DNA from 4 places in the Streptomyces venezuelae genome. Region 1 is predicted to be linked to each of the others. Evidence: riboswitches for the same ligand, from Rfam matches in the RefSeq annotation. Region 1 holds a riboswitch; each other region holds the start of a gene.
The links. A riboswitch is a leader RNA that binds a small molecule or an ion and turns the genes downstream of it on or off. The one in region 1 is predicted to bind cobalamin.

Region 1 (5,495 bases):
GGAGTGCCTGGACTGAGGGGCCGCGCCGCTGAGGGGCCGGTGTGGCGCCGCGCCGCACGCCGGAGGATGATCGTTTCGTGAGTGGCAGCGACGCGGAGAGCAGGGACGATGCCGTCGGCAGCCCGTGGCGGAAGCGGTGGCGGTCCTCGCTGCGACCCACGGCCTGGGCCGTGCTCGCTCTTTCCACCGTCGTCCTCGTCCTCGCAGGGTGCGCCCGCGCGACGGTCCTGAACCGGGTCTTCTACCAGGCCGTGCTGGACGAACAGGGCGCGTACGAGCGGCTGTACGACGAGGTGCTCGTCGACCCCGCGACAGCACGCGTCACCCGTGACCTGCTCGGCCGGCTGCCCGTGCCCGAGGCGCAGGTGACGGCGAACCTGAAGAACGTGCTGCCGCCCGCCACTCTCCGCACCCTGGTGGACGAGCAGATCGGTCACGCCGTGGCGTACTTGCGCGGGCAGGAGCCGCGCCTGCGCCTCTCCGTGGACCTGCGGCCCGTCCTGACCAACGTCGGCAGCTTCGCGGAGATCTACCTCGGTGACCTGGTCGCCTCAGCCCAGGGGCGCGAGTCCCCCGACTTCGCCGCGTTCACGCGGGAGCTGACGGCCGCTCTGGACGACATCTCCCGCGGCCACCGCCCGGACAACCTGCCCGAGCTGCGTCTCGAACCCGCTGCGGCGCGGCAGGCGGCGCAGTGGCTCATGGGAGCCGTCCCGGAGGACCGACGCGCAGGCCTGCGTCCCCAGGTGGAGGCGTCGCTCGGCTCCGGGGACGTGGCCTCGGCGCTGGCCGCGGTCGGGCCGTACGCGCTCGGCGACCGGGTGCCCGGTTCCGTGTCGGACCTGTCGGCCCTCACGGACGACGGGCGCTGGAACGCCGTACCGGACCTGAAGGCCGCGGGCGTCGACCTGGGCGCGGCCGAGCAGGCCCGGTATTTCACCAGGCTGGCGCTGGGGTGGGTCCAGGGCATCGCCGGCGTGCTCGCCCTCGGCGCGGGCTGCGTACTGGCCTTCACCGGCTCGGCGTCCTGGGCGGTGCGGGTGCGCCGCGTCGGCACGGCACTGGCGGCGTCAGGTGCGCTGTCGGCCGTGGTCCTCGCCGTGGCGCGGTGGCAGATCGGGGACCTGATGATGCGTCCGCCGTCGAGCTGGCCGCCCTCCGTGGGCCGACTCCTGGACGACGTGCAGCACGGTGCCGCCGACGCCCTCCTCTCGGTGGGACTGATCACGTCGGCGCTCCCGTTGGCTGCGGGTCTCGCCCTGGCGGGGGCGCCGTGGGCGTACCAGAAGGTCGTGGCGCGGCGCGGGGCGCGGCTGACCGGGCGGCGGCGGAGCGCGGTTCTGGGCACGGCGGGCGGCGCCCTCGTGGCCGTCGCGATGATCGGCGCGGTGCTGGTCCCGCTCGCGGCGGGCAAGGACGCCCGCGAGCTCTGCCTCGGCTCGGAGTCGCTCTGCGACAGGCGTTACGACCAGGTCGCCTTCCTGGCCACGCACAACGCCATGTCGACGACCGCGGACCGGTTCATCGGCCCGCTCCAGGACCCGGACATCGTCGCCCAGTTGGATGCCGGGGCCCGCGGTCTCCTCATCGACACGCAGACGTGGGAGACCCCCGAGGAGGTGGCCGAACGGTTGCGGGAGGCGGACTTCCCGCCCGACATGAAGGAGCAGATCACCCGCCTGGCCGAGCGCGCCAACCCGCCGCGCCCCGGCATGTGGCTGTGCCACGCGGTGTGCCGGGCCGGGGCGATCCCCCTCGTGGAGACGTTGCGCGAGATCGGCACCTGGCTGGACGAGCACCCCGGTGAACTGGTCACCCTCATCGTCCAGGACGCCATCGACGGCGAACGGACACGGGAGGCGTTCCGCCGGGCGGGCCTCGAGCGGCTGCTGTTCACACCGGACGCCGACCCGAACCACCCGTGGCCCACACTGGGCGAGATGATCGACTCGGGCCGCCGCCTGGTCGTCTTCGCCGAACAGGCCGACGGGCCCGCGCCCTGGTACCGCAACTTCTACCGGTACGGCATGGAGACCCCGTTCTCGTACACCGCACCGGAACAGATGAACTGCGTCCCGCACCGCGGCGGGACCGGCAAGCGGCTGTTCCTGCTGAACCACTTCATCACCGACATGGGCGGCAGCCGTCTCGACGCCGCCGTCGTCAACAAACGCGACTTCATCCTGGACCGGGCCCGCCGCTGCGAGAAGGAACGCGGCCGGCCGGTCAACTTCGTCGCCGTCGACTTCGCGACGATCGGCGACGCGTCGGGCGCGGTCGACCGCCTCAACAGAGAGCGGCTGAACGACAGCGGCTGAACGCGAGAAGGCGCTCGGTCACGGGCGGTGCGGAGTGCGTCGTGGGTGATCGCGCCGCCGTAGCCGCGTGCACGGCGAGAACCGTGACGCAGTCGGTGAGTTGACGGGTGTCGTCTGGTCCGGCCGGTTCCGGAGGTGGAACGTCCCCGGCGTGGTGGCGGTTCATGTCTCGTGGTTCATGTCTCCGTAGCTTGCCTGGCCCCGGGGGCGGGCCGCCGGTCTGTTCGGGCCGTTCGCCACCGGGTACCGCCTTCCCTGCCGGCCCGTGGCCGAAGCGCATCGCGCACGTGTTCCACCTCACCCTCCGAATGCCGGACACGGCCCGGTCCGTCGGCGGAGCGCGCCGTAAGGTGATCGGTGCAGCTGGTTCGCCCCGTCCGCCAGGCGGGAGCGTCGCAAGAGGGAACCCGGTGGGAATCCGGGACTGCCCCGCAGCGGTGAGCGGGAACGACCGCCGTCACATGCACTGGGACCGACGCAAGGTCCTGGGAAGCGACGGCCAGTAGGAGGCCTCCCCGGAGGACGTGCCCGCGAGTCCGAAGACCTGCCCGCTGTCCGTGCCCGAACCGTTTCGTGCGCGGATATCCCGGTGACCTCGAGGGCGGGTCGGCGAACACATCTGACGGACGGCCGCGCCCGGCGCGCGGTCCCGGGCCGTCCGGTGCGTCACCCTTCGCGCTCTCGTCCCGTCCCCGGGATCTCAGGGATTCATCTCGCGAAGGAGATCTCCGTGACCACAAGGACCGCAGCCGCGGCAGCACGGGCCACCGTGTACGGCTACCCCCGCCAGGGCGCCCACCGCGAACTGAAGAAGGCCGTCGAGGGCTACTGGAAGGGCCGCGTCACCGCCGACGCCCTCCGCGCCGCCTCCGCCGACCTCCGTCGCGCCAACTGGCGTGAACTCACCGACGCCGGTATCGGCGAAGTCCCGACCGGCGACTTCTCGTACTACGACCACGTCCTGGACACCACCGTGATGGTGGGCGCGATCCCGGAGCGGCACCGCGCCGCCGTCGACGCGGACGCCCTCGACGGCTACTTCGCGATGGCGCGCGGCACGCAGGACGTGGCACCGCTGGAGATGACGAAGTGGTTCGACACCAACTACCACTACCTCGTTCCCGAGTTGGGGCCTGAAACCGTTTTCTCCGCCAACTCCTCCAAGCAGGTGACCGAGTTCGAGGAGGCCCGTGCGCTCGGGCTGACGGCGCGGCCCGTGCTCGTCGGGCCGGTCACGTACCTCCTGCTGGCCAAGCCCGCGCCCGGCGTCGCCGCCGACTTCGACCCGCTGACGCTGCTCGACCGGCTCCTTCCGGTGTACGCGGAGGTGCTCGCCGACCTGCGCGCGGCGGGCGCCGAATGGGTCCAGCTGGACGAGCCCGCCCTCGTCCAGGACCGCACGCCCGCCGACCTCAACGCGGCCGAGCGCGCCTACCGCGACCTCGGCGCCCTGACCGACCGGCCCAAGCTGCTCGTCGCGTCGTACTTCGACCGGCTCGGCGACGCGCTGCCCGTTCTCGCGAAGGCCCCGGTCGACGGGCTCGCCCTCGACTTCACGGAGGCTGCCGCCGGCAACCTCGAAGCGCTGGCCTCCGTGGGCGGGCTGCCCGGCAAGCGTCTGGTCGCCGGTGTCGTCAACGGCCGCAACATCTGGGTCAACGACCTGGAGAAGTCCCTGTCCACCCTTGGCACCCTGCTCGGTCTCGCCGAACGGGTCGACGTGGCCGCGTCCTGCTCCCTCCTGCACGTCCCCCTCGACACGGGGCTCGAACGGGACATCGAGCCACAGATCCTGCGGTGGCTCGCGTTCGCCCGCCAGAAGACCACCGAGATCGTGACGCTCGCCCGCGGTCTCGCCCGCGGCACCCACACGATCTCCACCCAACTCGCCGCGAACCGCGCCGACCTGGCCTCCCGAGCGGGCTCCCCCATCACGCGTGACCCGGCCGTGCGCGCCCGCACCGGCGCCGTCACGGACGCCGACGCGCGGCGCTCCCAGCCGTACGCGGAGCGAGCGGCCGCCCAGCGTGCCGCGCTCGGCCTGCCGCTGCTGCCGACGACGACCATCGGCTCGTTCCCGCAGACCGGTGAACTGCGCGCGGCCCGCGCCGACCTGCGTGCCGGACGGATCGACGGCGTCGGGTACGAGGAGCGCATCAGGGCCGAGATCCGGGAGGTGATCTCGTTCCAGGAGAAGACGGGCATCGACGTCCTGGTGCACGGTGAGCCGGAACGCAACGACATGGTGCAGTACTTCGCCGAACAGCTCACCGGTTACCTCGCCACACAGCACGGCTGGGTCCAGTCGTACGGCACCCGCTATGTGCGCCCGCCGATCCTCGCCGGAGACATCTCGCGCCCCGAGCCGATGACGGTGCGCTGGACGACGTACGCCCAGTCCCTCACCGATCGGCCCGTCAAGGGCATGCTCACCGGCCCGGTCACCATGCTCGCGTGGTCCTTCGTCCGCGACGACCAGCCGCTCGGCGACACCGCACGCCAGGTCGCCCTCGCCCTGCGCGACGAGGTCGGCGACCTGGAGGCGACCGGCACCTCGGTCATCCAGGTCGACGAGCCCGCCCTGCGCGAGACGCTGCCGCTGCGCGCCGCCGACCACCCCGCCTACCTGGCCTGGGCCACCGAGTCCTTCCGCCTCACCACCAGCGGGGTACGGCCGGACACCCAGATCCACACGCACATGTGCTACGCGGAGTTCGGTGACATCGTGCAGGCCATCGACGACCTCGACGCGGACGTCGTCAGCCTTGAGGCGGCCCGCTCGCACATGCAGGTGGCGCGCGAACTCGCCGCCCACGGCTACCCGCGCGAGGCGGGTCCGGGCGTGTACGACATCCACTCCCCGCGCGTCCCCGGCGCCGAGGAAGCCGCCGCCCTGCTGCGCAAGGGACTCGACGCCATCCCTGCCGAACGGCTCTGGGTCAACCCCGACTGCGGTCTGAAGACGCGCGGCTGGCCCGAGACCCGGGCATCACTGGAGAACCTGGTCGCGGCGGCCAGGACGGTCCGTGCGGAGATCGGGACGAGCGCGTCCTGACGCGTGTGCGGCGCTCCGGTTCGAACCGGGGCGCCGCACACATGTGCCCACCCGGCGGCCAGTGAGGCAGTCGGCCGTCATGTGCCGGAGGTGATGTACTCGGCGGTGTCCGATCCGTGGCG
Region 2 (5,495 bases), 5.6 Mb from region 1:
GGACGACACTCCGAGCACGAAGGGGTCGGCGAGCGGGTTGCGGAGCAGGGACTGCATGACCGCCCCGCAGACCGCGAGGCCCGCGCCGCAGACGGCGGCGAGCACGGTGCGCGGCATCCGCAGGTTCCAGACGATGCCGTCCCTGATGGGGGTGAGCGGGCTCTCGCCCCAGCCGAGGTGGGCGGCGACGGTCGACCACACGTCGGGCACGGAGATGTCCGCGGGGCCGATGGTGACGGCCGCGGAGACGGAGAGGACGAGTGCGGCGACTCCGGCGATCCACAGCAGCGCCTGCCGGGCTCGGGCGGAGGCGGTGCCGACCGCACCGCCTCCCGCGCCGGCGTCCGGCGCGATCTCCGTCACTTGACCAGTCCGAACTTCCGCAGTCCCGCCGCCACTTGCTCGATGCCGTCGACCGTACGGATCGTGGGGTTCATGGCCTGGCCGCTGAGCAGGACGTACCGCTTCTTCTTCACCGCGCTCAGGTTCTTGGTCGCCGGGTTGGTCTCCAGGAACTTGATCTTCGCGGCGGCGCTCTCCGCGGACTGCGACTTGCGGGTGAGGTCGCCGATGACGAGGATGTCGGGGTCGCGGTCGGCGACGGTCTCCCAGTTGATCTGGGGCCATTCCTCGCGGGTGTCGTCGAAGACGTTCTTCGCGCCGAGTTCGCGGGTGATGATGCCGGGGGCGCCGCAGCAGCCCGCCATGTACGGGGCGTCGGAGTTGGCGAACCAGTACAGGAGTGTGGCGTCGGAGGCGTCGATGCCCTTCGTGGCCTTCGTGACCCGCGCCTTGAGGTCGGCGACCAGCTTCTCGCCGCGCTTCTCGACGTGGAAGACCTTCGCCAGGTCGCGCACCTCGCCGTAGACGGTGTCCATGGTGAGGGTCTTGACGCGCTTGCCGTCACCGCCGCCGTCGTTGTCCTTGCCCGCGCAGTCGCTGGGCGAGACGTAGACGGGGACGTCGAGCTCGTCGAACTTCGCGCGGTCGGCGACGCCGCCCTTGCCGACCGTGAAGAGGAAGGACGCGCTGACGAAGTCCGGCTCCTTGGCGAGGACCCTCTCCAGGGACGGGTAGCGGTCGGCGAGCCGCTCGACCTTCGCGTTGTCCTTCTCCAGGTTCTTCAGGACCGGGTCGGTCCAGGTGCCGGTGCCCACCATGCGGTCGGCGAGGCCGAGGGAGAGGAGGATCTCCGTGGAGCCCTGGTCGAGGGAGACGGCCCGCTTCGGCGGCGCCAGGACTTTCGCCTCCTTGCCGCAGGAGGTGACCGTGACCGGGTAGCCGGCGGCCTTCTTGTCCGCCTTGTCCGACGTGCCGCCTCCGCCGCACGCGGTGAGCGTGAACAGGCAGGCACAGAGAAGGGCGGATATACGGGCTGTCGAGGACACGTGATCCCTTGGTGTCGCGGCTCATACGCGGAGCCTGGCCTGCGTCGGACCCCCGCCGCCGGGTGAGCGGCCGGAGGGCGCCAGCAGGTCTTCGGACTCGGGATCGGCCGGGCGGGACGCCTTCCCGGGCGCCGTGAGACGCCCAGTGGCCGTGGTCCCGCCCGTCCCCCTCACCGCTGCGCGTCAGTTCCGGATTCGCACCGGATTCCCTGGCCCAGGTGTGGGTTTGACTGGCTTGCGCAAGTTATCACGGCTGCTCGATGGTCGGTCCGGGCCTCGGCTCGCCCCGGTACGTGCCGAAGGACCAGCGGTTGCCCTCCGGGTCCTCGATGCCGAACTCACGGCTTCCGTAGGGTTTGTCCTCGATCTCGCCGGTGACCTTCACCCCGGCCTCGACGAGCCGCCGGTACAGGTCGTCGACGTGGTCCGTGACGACGTAGGCGCCCGCCGTGCCGGGCTTGCCGCAGGTCGCCGCGTTGGCCGGGTCGTACGAGCCGAGCATGACGCCGCCGCCCTCGGGCCAGTCGAGCTGGGCGTGGGCGACGCGGCCCTCGTCCTCGTAGACGGCGGTCCGCAGGAAGCCGACGGTGCCGACGAGGAAGTCGATCAGGGCGGGGGCGTCCTGCGCCTGGAGGGCCGGCCAGATGGCCGGGGCGGGCGTGCTGAGCTGCTGTTCCATCGAAGTGTTCCGGTTGGTGTCCATGCCTCTACTCTTCGCCCCGGCCGTGCGCCCCGGCTTGGATATTCCGGCACTCCTCGGCCAGCCAGCCGGTCGGCGCCATCCCTGTGTACTGCTGGAAGTCGCGTACGAGGTGGGAGTGGTCGTAGTACCCGGTGTCGGCCGCGACGCGGGCGAGGTCGGGCGGCGCGCCCGCGGCGACCGCGCGGGCCACGGCGGTCTTGGCGTGCTGGAAGCGCATGAGGCGGGCCGCCTGTTTGGGGGTCAGGCCCGTCTCGGCGCGGAACAGCGCGGTCAGCCTGCGCTCACTGAGCGCGACGTGCCGGGAGAGGCCGCCGAGCGTGCCCGCGCCCCGGTGCCTGGCCAGCCACGCCCAGGCCTCGGCGACCTCGGGACGGACGGTTCCCGCGGTGTCCTCCGCCCCGGCCGCGCGGCGGCGCAGGTACGCCGAGAGGAGCGCGAAGCGGTCCTCCCAGCGGTCGAGGTCGCACAGCCGCTCGCGGACCTCGGCGGCCGTGGCGCCGAGGACGTCCGTGCCGCCGACGACGAGCTGCCCGGCGAGTCCGGCGGCGGGCAGGCCGAGGAGCGCGCGGGACGCGAGGGGGTGCACGGCGAGCTGGATGCCGGCCTCGTGCTCGGGCTGTACGACGTACGCGGGGCTCTGGTGCAGGCCGCCCACGACGATGTCGGTGCGGGTCGCGTCCGCGCCGGTCGCCTGGTCCGGGGTGCTGCCGGTGGCGATGGTGCCGTCCAGGGAGAAGATCAGCGTCAGGTACGGGGAGGGGAGGCCCCGGTGCAGGCCTGGGCGCTGCCCCTCGGTGCGGTAGCCGACCGCGGAGACCACCATGCCGTCGAGTCCGGGTGCGGTCCGGACGAACTCGCGGGAGTCCATGCACTCAGTATCGGCCGAGTGAATCCCCCGGGCCTCTGAACAGAACCGCGCGGACGCCTCGGCTACCCGTGTTCACCCGCCCCATGCCCCCGCGCGACGGTGACTTCGATCATGGGAAATGCGGGTGCCGCCCCATAACATGGCGCGCCGCTCCGGTCGGGGCGCACATCGCTCGCAGGGAACGGCAGGGACGTAGAGACATGGCAGTACGGGCAGTACGGGCAAAGAGCGCACGGGCGAAGAGCAGGCTCGCCGTCATCGGCACCACCGGCGCGCTGGCCGCCGCCGTGCTCGCGGGCGGCGCGCTGTGGCCGACGGGCGAGGCGAGCGCCGCCGACACCTCGGCGGCCACCGCCCGCGAGCTGTCGCACTGGCCGGAGCCCGTCGCCGAGCAGCTCGGCGAGGTCATCGCGGAGAACGAACACAAGGGCGCGTACGCCGTCTTCGACGCGGACAACACGACGTACCGCAACGACCTGGAGGAGTCGCTGCTGCCCTTCCTGGAGATGAAGGGCGTCCTCACCCGCAAGACCATGGACCCGTCCCTGAAGGTCATCCCCTTCAAGGACAAGGCCGGGCACAAGGAGAGCCTGTACAGCTACTACAACCGGCTGTGCGAGGTGGACGACCAGGTCTGCTACCCGTGGGCCGCGCAGATCTTCTCCGGCTTCACGCTGAAGGAGCTCAAGGGGTACGTCGACGAGCTCCTGGCGTACGAGAAGCCGATCCCCGCCGAGTACTACGAGGACGGGAAGCTCACGAAGACCGAGGTGAAGCCGCCGGAGTTCTCGTGCGGCATGCGACAGCTGTACAGGACGCTGCGGGCGCACGGCATCGAGGTGTACGTGGTCAGCGCGGCGAGCGAGGATCTGGTGCGCATGGTGCTCGCGGACCCGAAGTACGGCTACGGCGTGAAGCCGCAGAACGTCATCGGTGTCTCCCTGCAGCTCAAGGACCGCAAGACCGGCGAGGTCACCAGCTCCCGCAAGGAGATCGCCGAGGGCCGCTTCGGCGAGAAGGACCGCGCGAAGCTCGCGAAGCGCGAGCTGACGCCGAACCTGTGGGCGCCGCTCACCTGGTACGAGGGGAAGCCCGCGGCGATCAACACGTACATCGACGAATGGCGGAAGCCGATCCTTGCGGCCGGTGACACGCCGGTCAGCGACGGGCCGATGCTCTTCCACTCCGCCGATGTGGCGCACGGTGGCGTGCGCGTGTGGGTCAACCGCAAGGACGCGTACATGAAGCAGCTCGACGGGATGAAGAGGAAGAACGCGGAGCGTCAGCGCGAGCTGGGCCAGAAGGTGACCGCCGACAAGCGGTGGCTGACGGTCACACCGGACCAGATCGGCTAGTCGCTCACCGCGTGTTCAACGCGCGGAAGGCGTCGGCCACTTGAGGGTGGTCGGCGCCGTCCGCGAGCAGGGCGTGGAGGAGCAGCCGCGCCTTGGGCGCGTCGAGCGGCCCTGCGGAGAGCAGGCCGCGCCCGAGCATGTCGTACTCCGAACCGGGGCCCTTGTACGTCTCGCTCAGCAGCGGGCCCGCGCCCGTGCGGGAGGCGAGGACGACGGGGATGCGGGCGGCGAGTGCGGCCAGCGGGTCGACGAGCCAGGTGGGGACGTGGCCCGCACCGAACGCCGCCACGACCAGCCCGCCGAACCGTTCGTCGACCGCTTCGAGGAGTTCGCCGCGGTCCCCGAGGGCGAGCGTGACCAGGGCGACGCGGGCGGTACCGCGCAGGCTCAGGGGGCGGTCGGTCACCGGCCGCGCGGGGTGGAGCTGGATGCGGGGCCTGCCCTCGACGACCCGGCCGAGCGGGCCCGCGCCCGGCGACGCGAACGTCGCGACGGACGTGGTGTGCGTCTTCCGTACGTGCCGCGCGGCATGGATCTCGTCGGCGAGGACCGCGACGACACCGAGGCCCGCGCAGCCGGGGTCGGCCGCGACGGCCACGGCCGCGGCGAGGTTCGCGGGTCCGTCGGCGCCCGGCAGGTCGGGCCGCCGCATCGCCCCGGTCACGACGACGGGGGCGCGGCGCGCGCAGGCCAGGTCGAGCAGGAAGGCGGTCTCCTCCAGGGTGTCGGTGCCCTGCACCACGACGACGCCGCGCCCCTGGGCCGTCGCCGCGTCGACCCGGTCGGCGAGCTCGGCCACGTCCTCGACGCTCAACGAGGAACTCGGCAGCCTGCGCACATCGTGCACCTCGACCTCGACGCCGTCCGGCACGGCCCCGACGGCCGCGAGCACCTCACCCCCGGACAGCCTCCCCGAACCCCCGCCGCCGCGCGCGGAGATGGTGCCGCCGAGCGTGAACACGGAAACGACCGTCTTCGTCATGCGGCCCATCTTCCTCCGGGGCCCCCGCGGGTCAGGAGCCGGTGGTCGCGCGGAGGGCGGCGAGGGTTCTGGGGTGGGGGTGTTCCTCGGTCGTCCAGGCCGCCACCCACTTCGCCAGGGAGGCGGCCGCCCGGGTCCAGGTGAAGTGGTCGAGTTCGGCGCCCGCTTCCTGCGTCGTGCAGTGGCGGCGGGTCACGCG
Region 3 (5,495 bases), 7.5 Mb from region 1:
GAGGGGAAATCCTGCTGGACCCCCTGACGTGCGGCGATCGCACCGGCAGAGGGTCGTCCGTGCCTGCCGAACCCGACGGGAGTCCCCTTCGCCGTGGCTACGTTCCTGTACAAACTAGGTCGCCTCGCCTTCCGGCGGCGCCGCTACGTGGCGCTGCTCTGGGTCGTGGCGCTGGCGGGGGCCATCTTCGCCTCCTCGGCGGCGCCCGCCCCGCCCGAGGACTCCTTCTCCATGCCGGGAACGGAGTCGCAGAAAGCTTTCGACCGTCTCGAGGAGCGCTTCCCCGACGCCAGCGCCGACGGAGCCAGCGCCCGCGTCGTGATCCGCGCCCCCAAGGGCGAGAAGCTCACCGAGGGGCAGCAGAAGAGCGAGGTCGACCGGCTGGTCGACACCATAGGCAAGGGCCCGCAGGTGTCGAGCGTCGACGACCCCTACAAGGCCAACGCCGTCAGCAAGGACGGCACCACCGCCTACGCGTCGGTCACCTACAAGGTCGCCGCCACCGAGCTCACCGACGAGGCACGGGACGCGCTGACCGAGGCGACCGACAAGACCCGCGACGCGGGCTTCACGGTCGAGACCGGCGGTGACGCCGTCATGGCCGAGCAGGAGATGGGCGGCAGCGCCGAACTCATCGGCATCGCCATCTCCGCGGTCGTCCTGATCCTCACCTTCGGTTCGCTGGTCGCAGCGGGCATGCCGCTCCTGACCGCGATCATCGGCGTCGGCATCGGCATCTCCGGCATCGCGGCGCTCGGCAGCACCCTCGACCTCTCCGCCACGACCTCCACGCTCGCGATGATGATCGGCCTCGCCGTCGGCATCGACTACGCCCTCTTCATCGTCTCCCGCTACCGAGCGGAGATAGCCGAGGGCCGCGAACCGGAGGAAGCCGCGGGCCGGGCCACCGGAACCGCCGGATCCGCCGTCGTGTTCGCCGGCCTCACCGTGGTCGTCGCCCTCTCGGGCCTCGCGATCGTCAACATCCCGATCCTCACCAAGATGGGTCTGGCCGCCGCGGCCACCGTCGTCATCGCCGTCCTCATCGCGCTCACCATGATCCCCGCGCTGCTCGGCTTCGCCGGCCGCAAGGTGCTGCGCCGCAAGGACCGCAAGAAGTCCGCGAGCGAGCTGTCCGACCCGAACGCCAAGCCGAAGCTCGGCACCCGCTGGGCGCGCTTCGTCCTGCGCCACCCGCTGTCCGTGCTCCTGGTCGCCGTCCTCGGCCTCGGCGCCGTGGCCGTACCCGCCGCGAGCCTGGAACTCGGTCTGCCGGACGAGGGCTCGTCCGCGCCGGACTCCACGCAGCGCAAGGCGTACGACATGCTGTCCCAGTCGTTCGGCGCGGGCTTCAACGGCCCGCTGATGATCACGGTCAGCAAGGACGCCGACGTCGCGGGGGCCGCCAAGACCGTCGGCGACTCGATCGCCAAGATCGACGGCGTCGCCGCCGTGACGCCCGCTCAGGCCAACAAGCCCGGCGACACCGCGATCCTGAACGTCATCCCCGAGACCGGACCGAGCGACCACAAGACCGAGGAACTGGTCAAGTCGATCCGCTCGACCGCCGACGGCATCGGCGCCGACACCGGCTCCGAGATCCTGGTCACCGGCCAGACCGCGATGACCATCGACTTCTCGCAGACCCTCGACGACGCGCTCCTGCCCTACCTCGGCCTGGTCGTCGGACTCGCCTTCCTGCTCCTGATGCTGGTCTTCCGCTCCATCCTGGTCCCGCTCAAGGCGGCGCTCGGCTTCCTGCTCTCGGTGGCCGCCGCGCTCGGCGCCGTGGTCGCGGTCTTCCAGTGGGGCTGGCTCGCCGACCTCGTGGGCGTCGACCAGCCGGGCCCGATCATGAGCATGATGCCGATCTTCATGATCGGCGTGGTCTTCGGCCTGGCGATGGACTACGAGGTCTTCCTCGTGACCCGGATGCGCGAGGCGTACGTCCACGGGGCGCGCCCCGGAGAGTCGGTCGTGACCGGCTTCACCCACGGCGGACGGGTCGTGGCCGCGGCCGCGATCATCATGATCAGCGTCTTCTCCGGCTTCATCATGGAGAACGACGACATGATCAAGATGATGGGCTTCGGTCTGGCCATCGCCGTCCTCTTCGACGCCTTCGTCGTCCGCATGGCGATCGTGCCCGCCGTCCTCGCCCTGCTCGGCAAGTCCGCCTGGTGGCTGCCGCGCTGGCTGGACAAGGTCCTTCCGAACGTCGACGTGGAGGGCGAGAAGCTCCACAAGAACCTCGGCGACACCGGGACGCCCGACGCCGAGACGGACCGGGAACTGGCCCCCGCCGGCCGCTGACACACCGCGGTCCTCGCTGAGCGGGCCGGTCGGGACACCCCACGCGTGGGGGGAGTGCCCCGACCGGCCCGCTCGGTCGTTCCCCGGGGTCCGGACGCCTCAGCGGCGGTCCGCGTAGACCATCCAGACCTGCCCGGGGGCGAAGGTCATCGGCTCGCCGTTCGGCCGGGTGAACGTGGTGCCGCCCTCGGCCGAGGGACGCTCCCAGCGCGTCGCGTACCGCTTCCCGTCGCGCAGCACCGTCGCCTTGCCGCGGCCCACCGTCTCGATGTACGGCGTCACCGCGCCGTTGACGTCCTTGAAGCGTGACGGACGCATGTTCACGTGCTGGATCACGACGGTGCGGGCGCCGAGTCGCTTCCCCGAGGTGCTGCGGGCCGGTGCGCCGTCGAAGGACGCGAGCCAGCGGCCCTGCCGCGGCGACCAGCGGAAGGTGTGGCTCGCGGAGGCGTACTGGACGGTCCGCGCGGCGGTGCGGGCACCGCCCGCCGGGGCCGGGCCGAAACGGAAGCCGATGTCGGCCGGACGTTCGGCCCGCGGCGCCGTACGCAGCAGTGCCTTCGGGCGGACGAAGAGGTTGTGCGGGGCGGGGCGTCCGCTGTGGCGGAAGTACGCGCCGGGCGCACGGTCGTGCGAACGGGCGTACAGCGGCGAGTTCCGCAGCACCTTCTGCAGGGCGCTGCGCGCCCCGGAGTACGCGAGGGCGGGCCGCCCGAACTGGCGCAGGAGCTCGATGTCCGACTCGCGCGCACTGCGCACCGGCCCGACGGCCTTCGGGAGTTTGCTGGAGTACACGCCCATCAGGCGGCTCATGCCGCCCTCGACCTTTTCCACGTAGACGATGTCGGCCCGGTCGAGACCGGTGTGCGGCCGTGCGTGGCGCGCGTTGTCGAACTTCACGGCGAGCACGGGATTCTGTTGTGCCGACTGCCCCGTGAAGGGTGAGGTGATCCGCGGGGCCGGGGCGTCCTCGGGGGAGGGGGCGCTCGCGTACGAGGGGGCTCCCACGGTGAGCGAGGCCGTGGCGACCAGGGCGAGCACTTTCGCGCCGATGCGAGTGCGACGGGTGGCCCGGACTCTCGATGCTGCCTTCAAGGCGTCTCCATTCGTGGCGGGGCGGCAGCCGCAGATGTACCTCCCGCGCCGGTACGGCCAATCACGCCTGGGCCATCCACCGGCGCCCCGTCACTCTTTCCGGGGCACGGCCCGCGTGGCACCGCCTTGAACAGGGCGCAAGTTGTCAGCACGTCTGATGCGCACTAATGTCACCACGCCTTGGTGAACGGGAAATCCGGTGTGATGCCGGTGCGGCCCTCGCCACTGTGATCGGGAAGTCCGGCTCCAGCCCTCGCGGCAGCCACTGGGTACGCACGTACCCGGGAAGGCGGAGTCCGGTCGGTACGACCCGTCAGCCAGGAGACCGGCCAAGGCGCGTTGTCCATCCACGAGGTGCTGGAGAGGGTCTGCCGAGCCATGCACATTGCCGAGGGTTTCCTCCCACCGGCGCACGCGATCGCCTGGGGCGTAGCGTCCGCGCCGTTCGTCGTCCACGGAGTCCGCTCCCTGACCCGTGAAGTCAAGGAACACCCGGAGAGCACGCTGCTCCTCGGCGCCTCCGGGGCCTTCACCTTCGTCCTTTCCGCCCTGAAGATCCCCTCCGTGACGGGCAGTTGCTCGCACCCGACGGGGACCGGGCTCGGGGCGATCCTGTTCCGACCGCCGATCATGACGGTGCTCGGGACCATCACCCTGCTCTTCCAGGCCCTGCTCCTCGCCCACGGCGGGCTCACCACCCTGGGCGCCAACGTATTCTCCATGGCGATCGTCGGGCCCTGGGCGGGATACGCGGTCTACCGGCTCCTCAAGCGGTACGACGTGCCGCTCATGGTCGCCGTGTTCTTCGGCGCGTTCGTCGCCGACCTGTCCACGTACTGCGTCACCAGCGTCCAGCTGGCCCTCGCGTTCCCCGACCCGAGCAGCGGGTTCCTGGGCGCCCTGGGCAAGTTCGGCGGCATCTTCGCCGTCACGCAGATCCCGCTCGCGGTCAGCGAGGGACTGCTCACCGTCCTGGTGATGCGGCTGCTCGTGCAGTCGAGCAAGGGCGAACTGACGCGGCTCGGCGTGCTGTTGCAGCGCAAGCGGCCGACCGCGACGACCGAGCCGACCAAGTCCACCGGGACGCAGACGGGGGCCAGTGCCTGATGAGCCGTAACGCGAAGATCAACACCCTGCTGCTCCTCATCGTGGCCGCACTCGCCGTGCTGCCCATCGCACTCGGACTCGGCGACGACGAGGAAGAGCCGTTCGCCGGCGCCGACGCCCAGGCGGAGACGGCGATCACCGAGATCGAGCCGGACTACGAACCGTGGTTCTCGCCGCTGTACGAACCCCCGTCCGGTGAGGTCGAGTCCGCGCTGTTCGCCCTCCAGGCCGCCCTCGGCGCCGGTGTCCTCGCCTACTACTTCGGAATCCGCAAGGGCCGCAGGCAGGGCGCGGAACAAGCACGTGCGGAACAGGCCGAAGAGGCGCGTGCGAAGCGGGACACCGGCCCCGCCGGGGAACCGGTCGACGCGGACGGCGGCCGGGCCGAGACCGAGCAGGTCTGATCCGGCGTGCTGCCCATCGACGCGGCGGCGCACAGCAGTCGCTGGCGCCGCCGCCACCCCGTGGACAAGGCCGTGCTCGGGCTCGGCCTCACCATTCTCGCCATCTCCCTGCCGCCCTGGCCGGGCGCCGTCCTGGTCCTGGCCGCCGCACTCGTCCTGTTGCTCGGCCCCGCGGGCGTGCCCGCCCGCAAACTGTGGCGCGCCTACCGTGTGCCGCTCGGCTTCTGCGTCACCGGCGCACTCACCCTGCTCGTCCAGGTGGGCGGCCCCGGAGGATTCGTGACGTTCGCGGAGGGCGGCCCGGCGCGTGCGGGCGGGCTGCTCCTGAGGACCTCCGCGGCCTCGCTCGGCGTGCTCCTCTTCGCCTTCACCACGCCGATGTCCGACCTGCTGCCCCGCCTGGTCAAGGCGGGTGTGCCCGCACCCGTGGTGGACGTGGCCCTGGTCACGTACCGGATGAGCTTCCTGCTCCTGGACTCCATGAGCCGCATCCGGCAGGCGCAGGCCGCCCGCCTCGGCCACACCACCCGCGCCGCCGCCTGGCGTTCGCTCGCCGGTCTCGGCGCCACGGCGTTC
Region 4 (5,495 bases), 5.4 Mb from region 1:
GCCTCTGCCGTGCGTTCCCTGCGCAGACCGGCCCACCGGCGTCCGGTGCCCGGCGCCGGGGTCGGCTCGGTCGGCGTCGCCCGGCGCGGTTCCGCGCCCGCGAGCCGCTCCCGCAGCGCGCCCGCCCTGCGCCGCGCGTCCCGCACGGTCAGTGGCAGCGGTGACCAGCCTGCGATGCGGCCGAGGGCGACGACCGGCGGGAAGACGGGGGAGCGGGCCATCAGCGCGGCGGGGTCGCCGAGCACCGGCGCCTCGCCCGGCGCGGCGAGCAGCAGCACCTGGTCCGCGTACTGCACGACCCGCTCCAGGCGGTGCTCGGCCATCAGCACGGTCGTCCCGAGGTCGTGCACGAGCCGCTGGAGCACGGCGAGGACTTCTTCGGCGGCGGCGGGGTCGAGGGCGGACGTCGGCTCGTCGAGGACGAGTACCTGCGGGTGCGGGGTGAGGACCGAGCCGATGGCGACGCGCTGCTGCTGGCCGCCGGAGAGGGTGGCGATGGGGCGGTCGCGCAGGTCGGCGAGGCCGAGCAGGTCGAGGGTCTCCTCGACGCGCCGTCGCATCACGTCCGGGGCGAGCCCCAGCGACTCCATTCCGTACGCCAGCTCGTCCTCGACGGTGTCCGTCACGAAGTGCGAGAGCGGGTCCTGACCCACGGTCCCGACGACGTCGGCGAGCTCACGCGGCTTGTGCGTACGGGTGTCACGCCCCGCCACGGTCACGCGCCCGCGCAGCGTGCCCCCGGTGAAATGCGGCACGAGCCCGCTGACCGTCCCGAGCAGTGTCGACTTCCCGACCCCGGACGGCCCGACGAGCAGCACGAGCTCCCCTTCGGGAACGATGAGGTCGACGCGCTGGACGGTGGGGCCGGGCGCCGCGTCGTAGGTCACCGAGACATCCTCGAAGCGGATCATGAGGTCTCCTCGGAGGAAGTGGGGGAGGGGGCCGGGCGCGGGGCCGTACGCCAGGCGGCGGCCGACTTCCGTGGGCGGGGAGCGGGAGCGGGCCCGGACGTCTCGCGTACGGGGGGCGCTTGCGTGGTGTCGGGATCGGCAGGCGGCGTGGTCCCGGGCTGCGCGGGGCGGGGCTCCGCGGGCGTGACCCGGGTCGCGTCGTCGGACGGGGCGGGCGGCGGGTTCCGGGGTGCGGTGGGCCGGGTGTGGCCGGTCGGCACCGGGGCCACGAACGCCGGGAGGAGGCCGAGCAGGGCCGCCGCCGCGGGCCACAGCGGCAGGGTGGGGGCCACCAGGGGGACCACGCCCGGGTGCAGCGCGGACGGGGCCCGCGTCGCCGACCAGATCGTCAGGGCCGCCACCGCCACCCCGGAGCCCGCGACCAGCCAGGCGCGGGGACCCCACGGGTCGGGGCGGTAGCGGGTGCGTACCGCGCGGCGGCCGCCCAGGCGCAGGCCCGCGAGTGCGCAGGTGAGTCCCGCGGCGAGGGCGGGCAGGCCGTAGGACGTGCCCTGGGCGGTCAGCAGGCCGTACGTACCCACGCAGACGCCCATGAGGCCGCCGAGGGTCAGGACGGAGATTGCCCTGCGGACCCTCGCCGGGACGGGGGACGTGCGGCCGAAGCCGCGCGCGTCCATCGCCGCGGCCAGGGCGACCGACCGCTCCAGCGCGCCCTCCAGGACGGGCAGACCGACCTGGAGGAGGCCCCGGATGCCACGGTCCGGGCGGCCCCGCAGGCGGCGGGCCGCACGCAGGCGCTGCACGTCGACGATCAGGTTCGGAGCGAACGTCATCGCCACGACGACCGCCACCCCGACCTCGTACAGCGCACCCGGCAGCGACTTCAGCAGCCGCGCCGGGCTGGCCAGCGCGTTCGCCGCGCCGACGCAGATCAGCAGGCCGGCGAGGCGGATGCCGTCGTAGAGCGCGAACAGCAGGCCTTCCGCCGTCACCCGGCCCCCGATCCGCACGCCCCTCGCCCACTCCGGCAGCGGCACCTCCGGCAGTGTCACGACGGTGTGCGTGCCGGGGATCGGCGAGCCGAGCACGATCGCGAAGACCAGCCGGATCGCGATGACGGCCAGACCCAGCTTCACGAACGCGCCGTACGACTTCGCCCACGGCGCCGACGTCCGCCGCGCCGCCACCACGTAGCCCGCGACGCCGATCAGCAGGCCGAGCAGCAGCGGATTGGTCGTGCGGGACGCCGCCGTGCCGAGGCCGATGGCCCACACCCACCACGCGCCCGGGTGCAGCGCGTTGCCGCGGTGCGCCTCGGGGGCGAGGCGGCGCCGCAGGAGGGCGGGCGCGCCGCCGCCGTGGTCCGTCATGGTGCTGTCCGTGTCGTGTTCGTCGTCCGTACGCAGCCGCGCGTCAGCCGCGGCGGCGGGCCTGCCAGATCCCGGCGCCGCCGAGCAGCGCGACGGCGGCGATCCCGGCGATCAGGCCGACGGAGGGGCCGCCGTCGGCGCCGTCCCCCGCACCGTCGTCCGCGTTCCCCGTCCCCGTCTGCGGCTGTGTCTTCGTGGTCGTTCCGTCGTCGGCGACCTGTTCGCCGCAGCCCCTCTTCGGGTAGCCGTCGATCGCGCACAGCAGCGCCTTGCTGTCGTAGCGCAGCGGCTTGGCGACGGAGGCGAGGGCCTCCGCGCTGGTGGCGTCCTCGCCGACCTGCGCGCAGGCGGTCCGCCGCTTCGGCGGCGTCTCGCCGCCGGGCGCGTCACCCGCCGTGCCGAAGTCGACGACGAGGCCCACCCGCTTGCGGCCGTCCTTCGCCGGGGTGCCCGCGCAGATGGCGTCGAAGTCGGCGGGACCGCGCGGCTTCGCCGAGTCCTTCGAGTCGTCGGAGACCGAGAAGCGGAACCCCTGGACGTCGCCGTCCTCGGGACGCGCGGTGCCGGGGCCCTGGCTGGCGTACGTCCACTGCGCGCCGTCCCGCTCCCAGAACGACCAGTAGCGGTAACCGGCGGCCTGGGCGGGCACGGCGGCGAGAACGCCCAGGAGCGCGGCGAGGAACACGCCGACAGTCAGCCGCCCGCGCCCCCGTCCGCGCCGCTCACGGTCCCGCGTCACGGCTGCTGCTTCTTGCGGTTGCCGCTGTACAGGAAGCCGATGCCGATGCCCGCGACCATGCCGACGCCGATGATCCACCAGACGCTGACGCCGCCGTCGTCGTCCTTCTTCTCGTCCGAGTCCGCGTCGGACGGGGACTTCGAGGAGGTCTCGGGGGCCGGACCCGTGGCGTTCAGCTGCTTGACAAGGTCGGCGCCGCCGAAGTCGCGCGCGTCCAGACCGGCCGCGTGCGCGGCGAAGATCAACTTGGAGTAGGCGGCCGGGCCCGACTGCTTGGCCCAGTCCGCAGAGTTACCGGCGAGCCACTCGGCGGACTTCTTCGCCCGCTCGCCCTGTCCGGCGGCGGCGAGGGCGAGCACGGAGTCGGCGGTGGTGCCGAAGTCCGGCTGGTCCGTGGAGCCCGGCATCGACGACATCAGGTGGTCGTCGGTCTTGCCGAGGGTGTCGAGCAGATAGCCGACGCCGTTGCTCGCGGCCTGCGTGGCCGTGTCCGGCTTCGCGCACTTGGGCGCGGCGTCCTCGGACTTCTTGGGGGCGGAAACGACGAGGCCCTTGCCGAGGCTGCCGAGCACACCGGCGGCGGTGGCGTAGGCGTTCGGCGCGAGCTTGCCGGACTTCATGTCGGCGAGGCCGAAGGCGCCGCCGTCCTTGCCGCAGTCCATGGCGAGCTTCGGCAGCGCGTCGTAGGCGGACTTGCCGTCCTGGGACTTCACGTCGGCGGGGTTGCGGCCCGCGGCGACGAGCGCGCCGACGACGATGCCGGTGGAGTTCGCGTCGGAGGGCAGTCCCGGGGTGTTGCCCCAGCCGCCGTCCTTGTTCTGCACGGACTTCAGCCAGTCGACGCTCTTCTTGACCGTCTTGTCCTGGCCGCCGAGCGCGGCGAGGGCCTGCACGGCCGCCGCGGTGGAGTTGCTGTCGACCGCCGTCTTGGAGTTGCACGGCTCGGAGGAGTCCGCGCGGTACGCCGCGAAGCCGCCGCTCGCACACTGCTGGCCGGTCAGCCAGTCCACGGCCTTCGCGGCGGGCTCGACGCCCTCGGTGTGCTGGGCGAGCAGGGCGTACGACTGGCGGAAGACGCCGTCGAACTTCGGGTCGGACTTGCCGTAGAGGCCCGAGGGGAGAGCGGCCGACGGCGACGGCTTCGCGTCGTCCGCGAAGGCGGCCGGTGCCGCGGCCGAGCCGAAGACGGCGACGGCGGCGGCCAGGACCGCTGCGCTGCGACGAACGTTCATGATGGGGCGGGTTGCCTCTCCCTGCGGGGAGCGGGGCGGCACGGACCGTGCGAGCACGGCGACCGGGCGGCTCCGGCTCCGTATACCTCGACGGTGCCGCTCATCGGGGGCCCGATGAAGCGAGCCGGTCACGTTCCGCGCCGGGCATTCCGGCTCACCACGTTGCGTGGCACACGGCTGCGGGTCAGCGCCGGATTCGCACCGGCTTCCCCCTTGGCGGACGTGAGGACGACGCCCTCACTCTACCGGCCGGTCCGCGCACCCCTCGGGTCACACCGCCACGAACGCGACCGGATCGCTCCCCGGCACGGCCTCGGCGCGCCCCAGCTTCACCAGCCGCCGCACATGCGCCTCGGCCTCCGACACGGCGATGGTCCTCGACCCGTAGGGGATTTCGTCCCAGGGCCGGTTCCACTCCATGCGCGCGGCGATCTGCCACGGGGTGAGGGGCTCGGCGAGCAGGGCGAGCAGCCCGGTCAGGCGCTCCTCGTGGTGGGCCAGGAGTTCGTGGACGCGGGCCGGCGCGTCGGTGAACGCGCGCTGGTGGGCGGGGAGGATCTCCGCGGGGCCGAGGCGGGCGACGCGCTCCAGGGAGTCCAGGTAGTCGCCGAGGGGGTCGGTCACCGTCTCCGAATCGGGGTCCTCGTACAGGCCGATGTGCGGGCTGATGCCGGGCAGCAGATGGTCGCCGGAGAAGAGGCGGCCGTTGCCGCGCAGGCCCGCGGGGTGGTCCTCCTCCAGGTGGAGGCAGACGTGGCCGGGCGTGTGGCCGGGGGTCCAGACGGCGCGCAGGCGGCGGCCGGGCAGGGCGAGGAGTTCGCCGGGGGTGATGGAGCGGTCGGGCAGGGCGGGGGCGAGGCCGGGGAGCTTGCGGGGGCGGCCCTCGTCGCGGGCGCGGAGCAGCGGGGCGAGGTGGTCGGCGGGCGCGCCGGCGGCCGTGAGCTTGTCCACGAGGTACGCGTACCAGCGGTCCGGCGGGTTCGAGCGGGTGCGGCGGACCACGGACGCGTCGGCGTCGTGCATGGCGATCCACGCTCCGGACGCGTCGCGGACCTGGCCGGAGAGGCCGTGGTGGTCGGGGTGGTGGTGGGTGATGACGACGCCGTGCACGTCGGCGACCGCGACGCCGCACGCGGCGAGCCCGGCGACGAGGGTGTCCCAGGACGCCGGGTCGTCCCAGCCGGTGTCGACGAGGACCGGTCCCGCGTCGGTGTCGAGGAGGTGGACGAGGGTGAAGCCGAGG

Region 2: another riboswitch for cobalamin. It lies ahead of DEJ47_RS10120 (ABC transporter substrate-binding protein); the one in region 1 lies ahead of metE (5-methyltetrahydropteroyltriglutamate--homocysteine S-methyltransferase).
Region 3: another riboswitch for cobalamin. It lies ahead of DEJ47_RS01200 (energy-coupling factor ABC transporter permease); the one in region 1 lies ahead of metE (5-methyltetrahydropteroyltriglutamate--homocysteine S-methyltransferase).
Region 4: another riboswitch for cobalamin. It lies ahead of DEJ47_RS10840 (prenyltransferase/squalene oxidase repeat-containing protein); the one in region 1 lies ahead of metE (5-methyltetrahydropteroyltriglutamate--homocysteine S-methyltransferase).

The regions. Positions count from the first base shown of each region.
Region 1 covers NZ_CP029193.1:7,739,166-7,744,660, reverse strand. The annotation lists gene DEJ47_RS34895 (hypothetical protein) at 1-16, shown strand, start outside; gene DEJ47_RS34890 (hypothetical protein) at 78-2,318, shown strand; cobalamin riboswitch at 2,666-2,885, shown strand; gene metE (5-methyltetrahydropteroyltriglutamate--homocysteine S-methyltransferase) at 3,049-5,373, shown strand.
Region 2 covers NZ_CP029193.1:2,176,679-2,182,173, forward strand. The annotation lists gene DEJ47_RS10115 (FecCD family ABC transporter permease) at 1-354, opposite strand, end outside; gene DEJ47_RS10120 (ABC transporter substrate-binding protein) at 360-1,388, opposite strand; cobalamin riboswitch at 1,453-1,638, opposite strand; gene DEJ47_RS10125 (VOC family protein) at 1,636-2,091, opposite strand; gene DEJ47_RS10130 (helix-turn-helix domain-containing protein) at 2,096-2,959, opposite strand; gene DEJ47_RS10135 (HAD family hydrolase) at 3,160-4,314, shown strand; gene DEJ47_RS10140 (asparaginase) at 4,319-5,296, opposite strand; gene DEJ47_RS10145 (alpha/beta fold hydrolase) at 5,328-5,495, opposite strand, start outside.
Region 3 covers NZ_CP029193.1:271,404-276,898, reverse strand. The annotation lists gene DEJ47_RS01210 (MMPL family transporter) at 94-2,313, shown strand; gene DEJ47_RS01205 (DUF3048 domain-containing protein) at 2,413-3,408, opposite strand; cobalamin riboswitch at 3,573-3,757, shown strand; gene DEJ47_RS01200 (energy-coupling factor ABC transporter permease) at 3,787-4,515, shown strand; gene DEJ47_RS01195 (energy-coupling factor ABC transporter substrate-binding protein) at 4,515-4,919, shown strand; gene cbiQ (cobalt ECF transporter T component CbiQ) at 4,926-5,495, shown strand, end outside.
Region 4 covers NZ_CP029193.1:2,346,692-2,352,186, reverse strand. The annotation lists gene DEJ47_RS10855 (ABC transporter ATP-binding protein) at 1-911, opposite strand, end outside; gene DEJ47_RS10850 (energy-coupling factor transporter transmembrane component T) at 908-2,281, opposite strand; gene DEJ47_RS10845 (SCO2322 family protein) at 2,325-3,020, opposite strand; gene DEJ47_RS10840 (prenyltransferase/squalene oxidase repeat-containing protein) at 3,017-4,252, opposite strand; cobalamin riboswitch at 4,374-4,498, opposite strand; gene DEJ47_RS10835 (MBL fold metallo-hydrolase) at 4,523-5,495, opposite strand, start outside.